DNA from 2 places in the Williamsia herbipolensis genome. Region 2 is predicted to be linked to the other one. Evidence: riboswitches for the same ligand, from Rfam matches in the RefSeq annotation. Region 2 holds a riboswitch; the other holds the start of a gene.

Region 1 (7,680 bases), 1.7 Mb from region 2:
GGTGGTAGTACTCGTAGCCCTGACCGGCAACGAAGAACGCGCCCATGATGAAAGTGAGGATGTACCAGCGGCGGAGACCGAACACGTCACCGCGCTCAGCGGCGAACACGCCCATCTGGCAGGTCACCGACGACAGGATGAGCACCGCCGTGACCGGGATGGCCAGGAAGAGGTTCAGCTCCGTCGGTTCCGGGGGCCAGTTGCCACCCGAGTTCGCTCGGGCGACGAAATACATCGCGAACAAACCCGCGAAGAACATGAGCTCACTGGACAGCCAGACGATGGTGCCCACGCTGACCATGTTGGGACGGTTCAGAGAGTGCACCCTCGAGGTGATGGCTGTGCCCGAGGTACCTGCAGCGCTAGTCACAGATTGAAGTATGACGGTTCGTAGTAACCGAACACCAGCTGGGTGGGAGAAAATGTCGCAAATGATCGAGGAGTGCTGCTCATGGCCCGTGACCTGAACGGACACCCGGTTGAGACCGGGGGTCTGCAACGCCTGTTCGGACGCCTGCGGGGTGGTTCGGCGGCGGCATCGGAGCCTGCCCCGGGTGATCCCGATCTCGTCGTCGTCGCCGAGTGTTTCGACGACACCGCGGCGGCCTCGTCGGTGCTCGCGGACTCGGCGTGGCGCGAGCCCGACCAGGCGGTGCTGCGGCACCTGTTGGTGGTGCCGTCCGAACAGTTAGAGGCCGTCGCGGAGACCGCGGCGCAGGACGGCTACGAGGTCGTCGACGCCGACGGCATCGACGGTCCGGACGTCGAGTCGGGGCCCGGCATGGAGCGTGTCGCGTTGGCGCGCACGCAGCTCGTCGACGCGCTGCACTGTTCGCAGGAGCGGTCGCGCATGGCGGGCCTCGGTGCCCGCCACGACGGGACCGTGCTCGGGTGGCAGGTGCTCCAGCGGCCGGAGTCCTGACCGGTCGCCCCAACCGGCGCGTGTCGGGCGCTCGGGGGGACGAATACGCTCACCGTCATGAATCCCCGTGGTGACCGCAGTACGGCCGCTCAGTCCGGTGTCGTGGAGTCCGCTGCCGCGACCTGGCCGTCGGTACTGGGCGCACTCGCCGACGGCGGCGACCTGTCGGCCGGATGGGCACGCTGGGCGATGAACGAGATCATGTCCGACAACGCGACCGCCGCCCAGATCGCCGCCTTCGGTGTGGCTCTGAAGATCAAGGGACCCGTGGCCGAGGAACTCAACGCGCTCGCCGCGGAGATGCTCGCGCACTCGGTGCGGGTCGCGGTGGACGGGCCGGCGGTCGACATCGTCGGCACCGGCGGTGACCGGTCGAACACGGTCAACATCTCGACGATGGCGTCGATCGTGGTCGCCGCGGCGGGGGTCCCCGTGGTCAAACACGGCAACCGGTCGGCGTCGTCGCGCAGCGGTGGCGCCGACGTGCTGGAGAGACTCGGTGTCGACATCACCCTGCGCGCCGACGACGTCGCCCGCAGTGTCGCGACACTGGGGATCGGCTTCTGTTTCGCGCCGGTGTTCCACCCGGCGCTGCGATTCGCCTCCGCTCCGCGCAAGGAGATCGGCATCCCCACTGTGTTCAACGTGTTGGGCCCGCTCACCAACCCGGCGCAGCCCTCGAGTGGGCTCGTGGGGTGTGCGTTCGCCGATCTGGCGCCGGTCGTCGCCGAGGCCTTCGCGCGTCGGGGCAACTCGGTCCTGGTGGTGCGGGGCGACGACGGTCTCGACGAACTGACCACGACGACGACCTCGACGGTATGGGTCGCCGCGGGTGGCTCGGTACAGGTGTCGACATTCGACCCGACCCGCATCGGGGTGGCGCGCTGCGATCCGGCCGACCTGCGCGGTGGCGATGCCGAGCACAACGCCGGGGTGGCCCGTGATCTGGTCGCGGGCGGTCCCGGTCCGGTGCGCGACGCCGTGCTCCTCAACGCGGCGGGGGCGATCGTCGCCCACGATCTCGCCGCCGAGGCCCGGTCCGACACCGTCGCACTCGGCGAGGACGACCTCTACGGCCGCATCGAGTCCGCGATCACGCGGGCGGCCGGGGCGATCGACAGCGGTGCGGCGGCCGATCTGCTGACGCGGTGGGCGGCGTTCAGCTAGTTCGCCGCCCGCCGCCGACGGTCACTCGCCGATCGAGAACCCGGCGTCGACGTCGGAGCTGGAGAACGTCTTGAAGGCGATGTGGGTCGCGGTGTGGCGTACCCCGGGCAGCTTGTTGATGGTGCCGGTGACGACCGCCGCGATCTGCTCGTGGTCGCGGACCGCGACCGTCGCGATGAGGTCGACGTCGCCTGCGCAGGAGTAGACCTCGCGAACGCCCTCGACGTCGGCCACGGCCTGCGCGGTCTCGTCGATGGCGTGGACGTCGGCGGAGATGAGGACGATGGCCGTGATCATCTGTCCGAGTCTATGGCGCCGCGGACCCCGATCGTCCGCGACAACGCGATCAGCCCGCCAGCGACAGCAGTTCCCGTGATCGCGACCGCGCCGCGCCCGCCCGGTCACGCCACTGCGACCACCGGGCCGTGGACCGCACAGGCATGACGAAACCCTCTGTGCTGCAGACGATCCTCGTACCCGGCGTCACGAGCCACGCGTGCACCAGGGCGGCCTCCTCGGCCGCTGCCCCCCGCAGGGGACCCGGACCGGGCACCACCGTCTCGGCCGACGCCGCCAACGCCTCCGCTATCGCCACCGGCGGGGCCCCGCGGACGGCGACCCCCGCGGCGGCGAGGCGTCCGTGGCGGATCACCGCGAGTTCCCATCCGCCCGCGCCGTCGGACCGCGCGGCGACCAGCTCGGCGATCGCGCACAGCGACGCCAGCCGCTGGCAGCGCTCCAGCGACGACAGCGTCGTCGACAGCTGGTCGCGCAGGCGTGCCGCGGTCTCGAACATCTCCGCCGCGGCGAGGACGTCGAGGCGGTCGAGGACCGACTCCAACGGCGAGTCGTCGTCGCCGACCAGGATCGCCCGGGCGCGCGCCGCGACCGGTGCGTACTCCTCTGCGCTCACCGGTTCGGCGCCGGCGCCGCGACACCCGCCGACCGGTCGTCGGCCGGCATCGGTCAGCCCGCAGGAGTGCCGACCCGACGCCCCGATCCGCCGTGTGCACGTCCGCAACCCGCACACGTCGGCCACGAGATCGGCCAGGGCGGCGGCGTCGGAGCGCACCCGCACCGGCCCCACCGACACCTCGCCGGGACGGCGGCTCACCGTGAAGCGGGGAAAAGCCTCGTCGGTGAGCACCACCCACCACCCGGCGTGCGGCGTCTTGGAACGGCGGTTGTAGGCGGGTGCGTGTGCGGCCAGCAGTCGCAGTTCCCGGACCCCGGCCTCGAGCCGGTGGGCGCACTCGACGTGATCGACCCGGGTCGCGAGCGAGATCATCTCGCGCATCCTCGGCCGCGTCTCCGAGCCCGTGAAGTACTGCCGTGTCCGTCGGCGCAGATCGGTGGCGGTGCCGACGTAGAGGACCTCACCGGAGGGACCGCGGAAGAGGTAGACCCCGGGCCGTGCCGGGAGACCGTCGGTGATGGTGCGTTTCGCGCGCTGGGCGGTGGTGAGACCCGGCAGGAACTCGACGAGTTCGCGATAGGTGTGGACGCCGAGGTTGCCCACCCGTTCGAACAGGGCGTGCATCACCTCGACGGTGGCGCGGGCGTCGTCGAGGGCGCGGTGCGTCGGGGTGGTGCCGACGGCGAACAGGCGGGCGAGTGCGGAGAGCTTCACCGTCGGCGCCTCGTCGCGCGGCAACACCCGCCGGGCGAGGGTGACGGTGCACAGCACGCGACGGAACCGCCACGGTCGGCCCTGGGCCGTCGCGGCGGCGCGCAGGAAGCCGGTGTCGAAGCGGGCGTTGTGCGCCACGAGCACACACCCGTCGGCGAACTCGAGGAACGCGGGCAACACCTCCTCGATCCTCGGGGCCCGGTAGACCATCGCCTCGGTGATGCCGGTGAGGGCGACAATGTGCCGGGGGATGGCGCATCCCGGATCGATCAGCGTGGCGAACTCGCCGAGGATCTCCCCTCCGCGCACCTTGACCGCGCCGATCTCGGTGATGCGGTCGGCGACCGGGCTGCCGCCGGTCGTCTCGAGGTCCACCACGACGAAGGTCGTCTCCCGTAACGGGGTGTCGTTGCCGAGGTCCCCGATCTCGTCGAAGGCCAACTGCACGCCGCGGTCGTCGACGTCGGCGGCGGTCACGACGTCGTCGATTCGGCGGTGCCCATGTGATGAGGGTGACGCATGAGGCGAACGTTAGTTCGACACCCCGACAACCACGCCCGGAGCCGCGAGCGCGGTCGGGTTGTCGGAGGGGGTGTCTAGCGTCCCCGTCATACCGGCCGACACCGGTGAGAGACCGCGGATCGGACAGCTCGACGCCGTTGCATTCCGCCCGAACGCCTTCCCGGCACAAATGAGATGGAGATCACAATGCACATCGACTGCGCGACGTGCCCCGGTCGTCCCCGGTCCTGCGACGGCTGCATGATGACCGTGTTCGTCGGACTGCCCACTGCGGTGAACAGCACCGATGGTCTGCGCTCGGTGCCGCCGCCGGCCGCCGGAGACGTCGACGCGGTCCGTGACGCCGTCGAGGTGTTCGTCGGCCTGGGACTGGTCGGCCCGTCCGCGCGTCGCGAACCGATCGTCACCGAAACGCGTGGTCACGACTCGCAGCACCTCGCTGACGTGCGAGAACTACGCGCAGGCTGACCTTTCACGCGGCAACGCGCCGAACTCGTGTCCCGGTGGACAGATCGACGTACGGTTTCGTAACCTTTCCGAGACCTTGCGGGGTGTCCCGCGACGCCAAGTCGCGGATCGCGAGGTCACCGCTCAATCGCCCCCAGGGGCGAATCGGGGAACCATCACTTCGGACCCAGTCCGATCGGGGTGAATCCTCCGTGTGTTCGAGCGGCCGGTCGGGATCAGATCTCGCACGTCCGCGCGCTCTCACGGGGGTAGGGCCAGTCTTCCGGCCCGAATCCGACAGCTAACCCGGTAGGCGGTCGAGGAAGATCTGAGGAGAACTCGCTTCGTGGCGAAACATCGTTTGGAACAGCCCAGCACCGGTCTCAAGACGGCGCGAGGAGCTGTGATCGCAGGGTCGATCACCCTGGGCACCGTGGCGATGGGGGCAGGACCCGCGTTGGCCGCCCCGGTGACCGTCCCCGGCATCGGGACGTTCGAGATCCCCGGCATCACCGAGAACCAGATCCCGCCGCAGTTCAAGGCCAAGCCGAAGCCGAACGGCCCCGAGTCGTCGCCCGATCTGTTCGGACGCAACGGCGCTCTCGGTCAGCGCGCCGCGTCGGCCGCGCTCACCCGCATCGGCTCGCCGTACGTCTACGGCGCCGCGGGTCCCCGCGCCTTCGATTGCTCCGGTCTCGTCTACTGGTCGTTCAAGCAGGCCGGCAAGACCATCCCGCGTGACAGCTACGGCCAGCTCGGCGGCGGTCGTCCCGTGTCGGAGAGCGACCTGCGCCCCGGCGACGTGGTCATCTTCAACGGCGGCTCGCACGCCGGCCTCTACATCGGCAACGGCATGATCGTGCACTCGAGCACCGAGGGTGTGCCGGTGCAGAAGGCCAGCCTCAAGTCGATGGATTTCTACGCCGCTCGTCGCTACTGAGAGACATCCGGCCGTCGGTCGATCCGGCTGTCACCGAACATCCCTCGCGGGGGTTCGGCGACCCGTATCCTTCCCGGCGGACGGCGGGGGGCGCTGATCTCCTCCCGGTTGTGCGGACTGCCCCTCGGGTGACGTGAAACCGGGAACCGGTGTGGTGGAAGTGGTGAGTCGACGAATGCGTGTGGTGAGCGACAACGCGATGGCGCGTGCGATCTCGGCGGTCCAGATGACCCTCGTGCTCGCGGTCGCCCTGGTCCTCGCCGTCACCCTCGCGACACCGGCGGGCGCCGAGCCCGCACCCCGCTCGCCCGATCAACTGCTGACCCGCTACACCTCCCTCGGACGCGAGGCCGAGAAGTCGGCCGAGGCCATGCACCGCGCCGAGGAGGAGCTCGGCCAGCGACGTCGCGATGTCGCCGCCGCCGATGCCCGTGCCGCGAAGGCCACCGCGACTCTCGACGGTCTGTCGTCACGACTCGACGAACTCCAGAACCGCGTCGACGCGCTCGTGCGCGCCAGCTACCGCGGTGCACGCGTGAACCGTCTCTACGCCGTGCTCGTCTCCGACTCCCCGCAGTCACTGCTCGACCAGATGTCCGGCCTCGAGATGGTCTCGCGTCAGACCTCGTCCGACCTGCGGGCCTACAAGTCGGCCAGCGCCTCGGCGACCGCGGCCCGCGCCGAGGCCGTCGCCGCCCGGGACTCGGCCGCCAAGGCCCTCGCCGCCGTCGACAGGACCCGAGGCGACCTGCAGGCCAAGCAGAGCGATCTGCAGCTCCAGATCGCCCAGGTCAAGGCCATCTACGAATCGCTCACCGGCAAGCAGCTCGCCGCCCTTCGTGGGCCGAACATCGACTTCGACCCGTCCCTGATCCCGAAGGGCACCGCCGCAGCCGTCGTCGCGGTGCAGGCCGCGCTCACCCGCATCGGCGACCCCTACGTGTGGGGCGCCACCGGACCGACCCAGTTCGACTGCTCGGGACTGATGGTGTGGGCGTTCAAGCAGGCCGGCGAGACCCTGCCGCGCTCGAGCGAATCCCAGCTCTCCGGGGGAACGCCGGTCGCCCGTGGTGATCTGCGGCCCGGCGACCTGATCATCTACTACCCGGACGCGTCCCACGTGGGCATGTACGTCGGCGACGGGTACGTGGTGCACGCCTCGACGTTCGGCGTCCCGGTGAAGGTCGTGCCGATCGACCAGGCCGGCCCGTACAACTCCGCCCGGCGCTACTGACGGTGACGCGCCGATGGGGTGCGGTCCCGATCGCGGTCGCACTGCTGGTCTTGGCCGCCTGCGGTGACGGGGGTGGCGACACCACGACACCGACGTCGCAGACAAAGAACGTCTTCGAACAACAGCGCACCGACGGTGTGCAGGCGACGCTGGCGAAGCTGAGCGCGGCACAGAAAGCCGGTGACGCGAACGCGATCGGGGCACTGGTCGACGTGACCGCCGCCCCAGCGTTCCGCCAGACCCTCGTCGCCGAGGGCACCGCCATCCACGACGTCGGACTCTCCACGCTCGAGTACCGCATCGACCCGGCCAGCTCCGGCGGTCTGGGCGAACAACTGCTCCCCGCGGCGGTGCAGTCCCGACTCGACGACGCGGGCAGCTCCGATTCCTGGGTCGTCCCCACCGTCCTGCGGTACGCCCTCGCCGGAGTCGACGAGCCGCCGGTCACCGTCACCGACCCGCTCGTGTTCGCGCGCTACGGCGACGACTGGAAGATCGTGGGCCAGGCGGGGCCGCTGCTGGGGACCTCGGCCGCCCCACCGCCGGAGTTCTTCGACTTCCCGGGGGTGGCCGCGCGTCGTGTCGCGACCGGTGGCAAGCAGTCGGTGGTGCTCGACTACCCGGGCAGTCGCGCGCTGGGCGCACGCCTGCAGTCGGCGATGCCGGGAGCGGTCGCCGCGGTCGCGGCGTTCTGGGGCCCCGACTGGCCGCGCCGGACCGTCGTCGTCGCGACCGACTCGACCACGGTCTTCTCCGCCCTGTCGCGCAGTGCGCCGGCCGACGCGAGCGCCGCTGCGGCCGCCACCGTCTCGGCCTCC
Region 2 (7,680 bases):
GCGGCCGAGAGCATCGACGTCACCGCGACCGCCGCGACGTCGGATCGCACCGGTGTCGAGATGGAGGCGCTGACCGCCGTCGCCGTCGCCGGTCTGACTCTGCACGACATGGTCAAGGCACTCGATCCGTGGGCGAGCATGACCGATATCCGACTGCTCACCAAGTCCGGCGGCAAACGCGGCACCTGGTCGCGATGACCGCCCACACCGCGCGCGTCGTCGTCTCCTCGACCCGCGCCGCGGCCGGTGTCTACGCCGACCGGACCGGGCCCGTGATCGCCGCTTGGCTCTCCGAGCGGTCCATCGAGGTCGACGACGTCGTCGTGGTGGCCGACGGGGACGGTGTCGGCGACGCGCTCCGCGCCGCCGTCGGGGCGCAGGTGTCGCTGATCATCACCACCGGCGGCACCGGACTGCACCCCACCGACCTGACGCCCGAACAGACCCGGGCCGTCCTCGACCGCGAGATCCCCGGATTGGCCGACGCCGTGCGCGCCGCGGGTGTCGACAAGGTGCCCACCGCGATCCTCTCGCGTGGAACCGCGGGTATCGCCGGCTCGACCCTGATCGTCAACCTCCCCGGCTCCACCGGCGGCGTGAAGGACGGTCTCGCGGTCCTCGACCCGGTGCTCGCCCACGCCCTCGATCAGATCCGCGGCGGCGACCACTGATGGCCGCGGTCGTCGCACGCGCTGTCGTGACCGACGCGCCCATCGACCTCGCCGACCACGAGCGTGCCGTGGTCGACGCCGCCGGCGGTGCCGCGGGCGCGGTCGTCGGGTTCATCGGCGCGGTCCGCAACCACGACGGGGGTCGCGATGTGCGCGCACTGCACTACTCGGCGCACCCCACCGCCGGCGACGTGGTCGCCGAGGTCGTCGCGAAGGTCGCCGCGGAATCGGACGGGGTCCGCGCGATCGCGGTCTCGCATCGCGTCGGTGATCTCGTGATCGGCGACGCGGCTCTGGTTGTCGCGGTCGCGGCCGACCACCGTCGCGCCGCCTTCGACACCTGTGCCCGCCTCGTCGACGACGTCAAAGAGGCATTGCCCGTCTGGAAGCACCAGGTCTTCGCCGACGGCACCGACGAATGGGTCGGCTCGGCCTGACGTCTCGGCACGTTCGGCGGACATCTTCGGCCCGCTCGGCGGGAGTTTCGGCACGGTCTGGGAATGGAAAAGGGCCCCGCACGGACGGCGAGGTCACGTGCGGGGCCCTTCGACTGCGAGCCGTGTCAGGAGATCACGGCAGGGGGAGAAGTCCCTTGTTCTGGTTGAACAGAGCGATCTGTCCGGCGTCGAGCTGGAAGCCGCTGCGCTTGGCCTGCTCCCAGAACGCGGCGATGGCCGGGTTCACGCCGGGCTTGGCGACAGCCTCGTCGACCTGCTTCTTGACGTCGGCGGTGGTCTTGGCCGGTGCGGCCTCCTCCAGCGACTTCACGGGGGCCGAGGCCTTGCCGTTGAAGTCGGGTGCCTTGAACTCGGGGAGCTTCGGCACGTCGGTCGGGGCGGTACGCGGGGTCGGGGCGCCGAGGCCGGTGCCGCAGACGGGCCATGCGCCCTTGCCCTGGCCGGCGAGCACGCGCTCGGCGACAGCGATCTGCTGCTCCTTGGTGGCCTCGTTGGCCGTGGGTGCGTACTGGGTGCCGCCGTGGCCGGCCCAGGTGCTCTGGCTGAACTGCAGCCCGCCCTGGTAGCCGTTGCCGGTGTTGATTCCCCAGTTGCCGCCCGACTCACACTGTGCGACCTGGTTCCACTCTGCATCAGTGGCGGCCGAGGCGTTGCCCACTCCCATGAGGAGGGTGGCGCCACCGCCGAGAACGGCGGAGGTCACGGCCACTCGGGCGACGGTACGGGTGGCGGATGACTGCTTGCGATGACGTCCGGACATAGAGCTGTTGTTTCCTCTCTCCACGCGCCGACGAAGTCAGCTGTCGGGTTCGGGCTGAGAGGTTGCCCGGCTCCGCGAGGCGGAGCTTCACCCCGAGGGACTCGTCATTGATGACGAGCTCCGTTTCCGATGCCGGCGGTCGTGACCGTCGATGTCGGAGGTGGGTCCCCCGCCCTCGTTCCTGAAGTGTGTCTCTGGAGGCTCTGTCCACGGAACGAGGTTTGGCGCGGCAGACAGAACATGTTGTTTCGGGTGTGGCCACAGGTGCAGCCGAACGAGACGCTACGTGGTCGTCTCAGGTGTGTCATACCTTCGCATGACGAACGAGTGGACGTGTCGCCATGTATGACGAACGCGTTTCGGTCGTCATCGCAGGCCACAGCGCTGATAGCCGGTCCGTGTCCGATCCGTTATCGCCCCGTGATGTGAACAAGGTCACAGCGCGGATCGGGCATGGATTCACGTGGGTGGGAATGGTTCCGTCGACACTCGAAAAGTGGTCGCGCAGTCGGGATCTCACAGATACGCAGTTGTGACCTCAGCCACCGGCGAACGGTGGTAGAACCTCGATCACGGCGCACGGGGCGACCGGCAGGGAACGGTCGCGTACGGCGACGGAGTCGCGCAGGTAGGTGCATCGCCGCAGGACCTGCGCCAACGCCGGGTTCTCGCGCCCCAGAGCGGACTCCAGGTCGCCCACGGTCGCCGACGACCCGATCTCGACGGTCTCCTCGTCGTGACCGGCGGCTGCGCGTGCCGCCGCGAAGTAGCGCACCTGCACCGCCACGGTGCCGCGGTCGACGCTCATCCGCCGATCGCGGACATCGGACGGGTGGGCTGGAGGAACCCGGGGTCGTTGATGGCGTGCCCGGGCAATTTGCCCCAGGTCGCGCCACGCCAGGCCAGTGCGATCGCGGCGTCGTCGGCGCCGGTGCGCAGGAGTGCGCGCAGATCGGTCTCGGTGGTCGAGAACAGGCAGGTGCGCAGCTGACCGTCGGCGGTGAGGCGCGTGCGGTCGCAGTCGCCGCAGAACGGGCGGGTCACCGAGGCGATGATCCCGACCCGCGCGGGCGTGACGGTGCCGTCGGCATGGGTGACGTGGTGGCCGTCGACGATCCACGTCTGCGCCGGTGCCGATCCGCGTGGCGCGGTGTCGGCCACGAGAACGTAGTCGCGCGAGAGCCGCTCGACGACCTGATCGGCGGTGATCATGTCCGCCCGCGACCACTGGTGCTCGGCGTCGAGCGGCATCTGCTCGATGATCCGCAGCGAGAAGCCGTGCTCGAGGCACATGGCCAGCAGGGCCGGGGCGTCGTCGAGACCGCCGTCGGGATGGAGCACCGCGTTCACCTTGACCGGCGTGAGGCCGGCCTCGGCGGCCGCGGCGAGACCGTCGAGCACGTCGGCGATGCGGTCGCGGCGGGTGATGGCCGCGAAGCGATCGCGGTCGAGGGTGTCGAGGGAGACGTTCACCCGGCTCAACCCCGCGTCGGCCAGTGCCCTCGCGTGACGACGCAGTCCCAGGCCGTTCGTGGTCACCGAGGTCTCTGGGTGCCCGGGCAGTGCCGAGACGGCCTCGACGATGCGTGGCAGGTCCTTGCGGAGCAGCGGCTCACCGCCGGTGAACCGGACGGCCTCGATGCCCAGCTCGGTGACACCGATGGTGATGAGCCGGATGATCTCGTCGGCCGAGAGAACGGCGTCGCCGGGGAGCCAGTCGAGGCCCTCGGCCGGCATGCAGTAGGTGCAGCGCAGATTGCAGCGATCGGTCAGCGAGACGCGCAGGTCACGGGCGGCACGACCGAAGGTGTCGATCATCGGACCCTCGGTGGGCATGCCCTCGGTGTCGACCGCCGCGCCCGAGACGCCGGGCACGGCGAGCGGGATGCCCAGGGCGATGGCTGTCATGACACCAGCGTAGCCAGCTCCGACCGCGAGTGACGGTCACGTCGACGGCCGCGAGGTCGCGCGGGGGTCAGGCGCGGGCCTCGAGGGCCCGGAACGTGCTCGCGTGGAACACCAGCGGCTCGATGTCGGGGTCGGCGTCGAGCGCGGTGATCTCGAGCAGCACCAGATTGTGGTCGCCGGCGGGGATCTCGTTGTAGAGGGTGCACGAGAGGATCGCGGCGGCGTCGGGGACGAACAGTGCGCCCGAGTCGGTGACCGCGGGGGTGACGCCGTCGAAGCGGTGATCGGCCGCGCCGGCGAGCTGGCGGCATAGCGCGTCCTGGCCGGCGGAGAAGACACTGACCCCGATCGACGGGGCGTCGCGCAGCTTCGGCCAGGTGCTCGAGGTGTGCTGCACGCACAGCGACACCAGCGGGGGATCGAGCGACACCGTGGCGAACGAGCTCGCGGCCATGCCCACCGCGACGCCGTCGATCTCGGCGCACACCGCCACGACCCCCGACGGGAAACAGCTGTATGCGCTGCGTAGGGCGTCGCCGTCGGCGGCGGGACGCAGATCGGTCACGGTCACGGTCATCGGTATCCCCTCATTCGTGCCCCCTCGTCGGTGTCCTCGTCATCGGTGCCGTCGCCCGGAACGCAGGGCGAACACGAGCGCGAGAACGAAGCCGATCGGCAGGCCGAGGGTCAGCAGGTACACCAGGGCGGGCGCGCGCGTGCCGTCGTCGAGTGCGGGGACGGCGAACATCGTCACGGTGGCCGCGAAGCCGATCGCGAAGAAGATCAGCGCTGCGTAGAGCAGCCGGTTCCGGGAAGCCGATGGCATACCCACGACGGTAGAGCAGCGCGCCGGTCGGGCGCGCATCGGCGCCCGCCGTCGGTGGTGATGGAGTCCGTGCGGGCAAATCAGTCGACGACGAGGGCATAGAATGGTGGAGTAGCGCGTCGGTGAGTGGGACTGATGTCTCCACCTCGGTGCGCTTTCGTCGTGCCAGGGCATTCCCCGGGCCGACGACTCGAGACGCTACGACGATGTGAAGGTGAGCACGGTGCCTACCGGCAAGGTGAAATGGTACGACGCAGAAAAGGGCTTCGGCTTCCTGTCCCAGGAGGGTGGGGAGGACGTCTACGTGCGGTCGAGTGCGCTGCCCTCGGGCGTCGAGGGCCTCAAACCGGGCCAGAAGGTCGAGTTCGGCATGGCTGCGGGACGTCGCGGCCCGCAGGCGCTGTCGGTGACCGTGCTGGAACCGGCCCCGAGCGTCGCGAAGAACGCCCGCGAGGCCGCCGCCGCGCGTGAGCCTGCCGCCAAGCGTCATTCACCCGACGAGCTGCACGGCATGGTCGCCGATCTCATCACCCTGCTCGAGGGCAAGGTGCAGCCCGACCTCCGTCACGGCCGCTACCCGGATCGCAAGACCGCACAGCGCATCTCCGAGGTCGTCCGCGCCGTCGCCCGGGAGCTCGAGCACTAGCTCCCGATGGTGTTCTGGTAGGAATCGCCCGCGCCAGCCCCGGTTGATTGCGCCTCGCGGGGCATCGGAGTGTTCGGGGGCAGGGTCTTGAGCGACCAGAAGCCGCGGGTGATGGGTGCGCCGCCGGCGTCGGTGCGACCCGAGGGCAGGCGTACCTCCACGTTCGACACGATCTTGTCCTTCGTCGACGACACGGTGAACGTGAACCGCTCGTTGGGCGCGTAGAACACCGGCGGCTCCTGCTCGAAGCCCTTCGGGGTCAGGTACTCGATCGTGAGTGCCCACGGGGCGTCGGCGATGCCCTGCGACACCGAGATGATGGCCTGCTCACCGACCGGCACGGGCAGCTCGCGCGCGAAGGTGCCCTCGGCGCCCTTGCGACAGTTCGAGAGGTCGATGTCGCACAGGATCGTCGGCTGCACCTTCACCAGTGTCTTGCCGGTGGTGGCCTGCAGGTAGGGCGCCTCCTCCTCGTGGCCGGAGGTCAGCGCGAACACGCCGCCCGCGACCACCGCCACGAAGACGACACCGATGATCGCGATGATGGCGACGAACTTCTTCTCGCCGGAGCTCAGTCTGAACACGGGGCTCTACAGTCCGTTCTTCTCGTGTGACTCGACGCGCACGCGGCGGGTGGCCAGGCGGTCGAGGTCGATGGCGCCTGTGGGTTGGGTCTGCGCCGGGCGCCGTCCACCGAACCCGGGGACCAGGGTGGCGCCGCGGTAGGTGAAGAACGTCTGCGACATCCCCAGCGCCAGCAGCACCGACACCACCGTGAAACCGATCCACAGCGTCGAGGGCAGCAGCACGCCGAGTGCGGCCCCGATCACCCAGCACAGCTGCAGAACCGATTCCGATCGGCCGAACGCCGAGGCGCGCGACTCGTCGGGCAGGTCGTCCTGGATCGACGAGTCGAGACACACCTTGCCGATGGCGCTCGTCCCCGAGGCGACGAGTGCGGCCAGGGCGGCGAACAGGATGGATCCGAACACCGCGGCCAGCACGGCGGCGGCGAGGCTCGCGCCGGTCACCGCGACCACGATCTTCTGTGGGTTCCGCAGCTCGAGTCGCGTACCGGTCGCGTTGCCCACGAAGTTGCCGACACCCGCGGCCGCACCGACCGCACCGAGCAACGCCAACTGCATCCAGCCGGTGTGGGAGTTCTGGTTCGATTTCGCCCAGAACGCGATGTACAGGGTGAGGAAGCCGGTGAGGACGCGGATGGTGCCGTTGCCCCACAGGCCGGTGAGCACGTTGCGTCCCAACGGCTGTCGCATCTTTGCGGCGAGTGCCGCGGGCGTGAAGCTGCGTTCCTTGCGGTCGGTGCCGGGGCGGGCGGGCGGCTCGCCGTGGTAGGCCAGCGTCGCGGGGATCTCGCCCGCGGTCACCTCCACCCACGCCGGGATGCGCATGCAGAACACCGCGCCCGCGATGGCGAGCAAGGCCAGACACACCATGGCGCCCGGCACGTGCAGGGGCAACACCTGGCCGAGCATGGTCTCGAACAGTGCGGCGGTGGCGCCGCCGATGACCGTGCCGGCCACAAGTCCCCACGTGGTCAGGCGGGAGTTCACGCGCACGAGGTCGATGCTCGGCGGCAGAACACGCGGTGTGACAGCGGATTTGAGCACACCGAACGATTTCGACAGCACCAGCAGACCCAGCGCACAGGGATAGAGCACCCACGGGTCGTAGGTCAACTGGTCCTTCACCGGGTCCCACCCGGCGTTGGTCATGATGAGCAGGGCCAGCAGGACCCGGATCCCGAACGTGGTGGCCATCGCGATGCGACGCCCGCGCTGCAGTTTGTCGAGCGCGGGACCGATGAGCGGCGCGATGAGTGCGAACGGGGCGATGGTCAGCGCGAGGTACAGCGCCACCTTGCCCTTCGACTCGGCGCTCGCCGCGGCGAAGAACAGGGTGTTGGCGAGAGCGACGGTCATCGCGGCGTCGACGGCGTTGTTCAGGATCACCGGGAACGTGAGCGCGGTGAGGCCCGATCGATCGGCGCCGTCGGCGGTGGCGGCGCGGTGGAGTTTGTCGATGCCCTTGGAGGTGAGCTCGCGCCCGCGCAGGGCGGCGACCCGGGTGACGGTGAGCTTGCGCGGCATCGCGCGCGAACCGTCCCTCGTCGTGCCGCGCTCGGGCTCCGGCGGGTGGTCGCGCTCCACGCGGTCGTCGAGCGGGTCGAGGTGCGGATTGTGCGTGGGCGGCGGCCGGTAGGCCGAGGTACGGGGTGCGGTCGAGGGGCGTGGCGGCATCGGGACGCGACGACGCCCGTCGACGGGATAGTTCGCAGCGCCCGGATGTTCGCCGGCGGGCCGGTCGCCGGGCCCCACGAAGCGGTCGGTGGGAGCCGCCGGATCGGCCTGCGCGCGCCGCACACGCGGACGTACTCCGCGACGCTCTCC

Evidence for each region. A riboswitch is a leader RNA that binds a small molecule or an ion and turns the genes downstream of it on or off. The one in region 2 is predicted to bind cyclic di-AMP.
Region 1: linked by a shared signal. The riboswitch ahead of OG579_RS04470 (C40 family peptidase) and the one ahead of OG579_RS18510 (transglycosylase family protein) in region 2 are both predicted to bind cyclic di-AMP.

The regions. Positions count from the first base shown of each region.
Region 1 covers NZ_CP108021.1:985,441-993,120, reverse strand. Annotated here, with positions in the region: gene ctaE (aa3-type cytochrome oxidase subunit III) at 1-370, opposite strand, end outside; gene OG579_RS04495 (hypothetical protein) at 452-922, shown strand; gene trpD (anthranilate phosphoribosyltransferase) at 980-2,089, shown strand; gene OG579_RS04485 (Lrp/AsnC family transcriptional regulator) at 2,111-2,386, opposite strand; gene OG579_RS04480 (DEDD exonuclease domain-containing protein) at 2,436-4,196, opposite strand; gene OG579_RS04475 (hypothetical protein) at 4,482-4,709, shown strand; cyclic di-AMP (ydaO/yuaA leader) riboswitch at 4,820-5,019, shown strand; gene OG579_RS04470 (C40 family peptidase) at 5,035-5,628, shown strand; gene OG579_RS04465 (NlpC/P60 family protein) at 5,789-6,862, shown strand; gene OG579_RS04460 (hypothetical protein) at 6,865-7,680, shown strand, end outside.
Region 2 covers NZ_CP108021.1:3,978,995-3,986,674, forward strand. Annotated here, with positions in the region: gene moaC (cyclic pyranopterin monophosphate synthase MoaC) at 1-198, shown strand, start outside; gene OG579_RS18500 (MogA/MoaB family molybdenum cofactor biosynthesis protein) at 195-671, shown strand; gene OG579_RS18505 (molybdenum cofactor biosynthesis protein MoaE) at 671-1,108, shown strand; gene OG579_RS18510 (transglycosylase family protein) at 1,242-1,889, opposite strand; cyclic di-AMP (ydaO/yuaA leader) riboswitch at 1,899-2,037, opposite strand; gene OG579_RS18515 (MoaD/ThiS family protein) at 2,428-2,697, opposite strand; gene moaA (GTP 3',8-cyclase MoaA) at 2,694-3,725, opposite strand; gene OG579_RS18525 (flavin reductase family protein) at 3,865-4,374, opposite strand; gene OG579_RS18530 (hypothetical protein) at 4,414-4,623, opposite strand; gene OG579_RS18535 (cold-shock protein) at 4,847-5,269, shown strand; gene OG579_RS18540 (DUF2771 family protein) at 5,266-5,853, opposite strand; gene OG579_RS18545 (MFS transporter) at 5,860-7,530, opposite strand.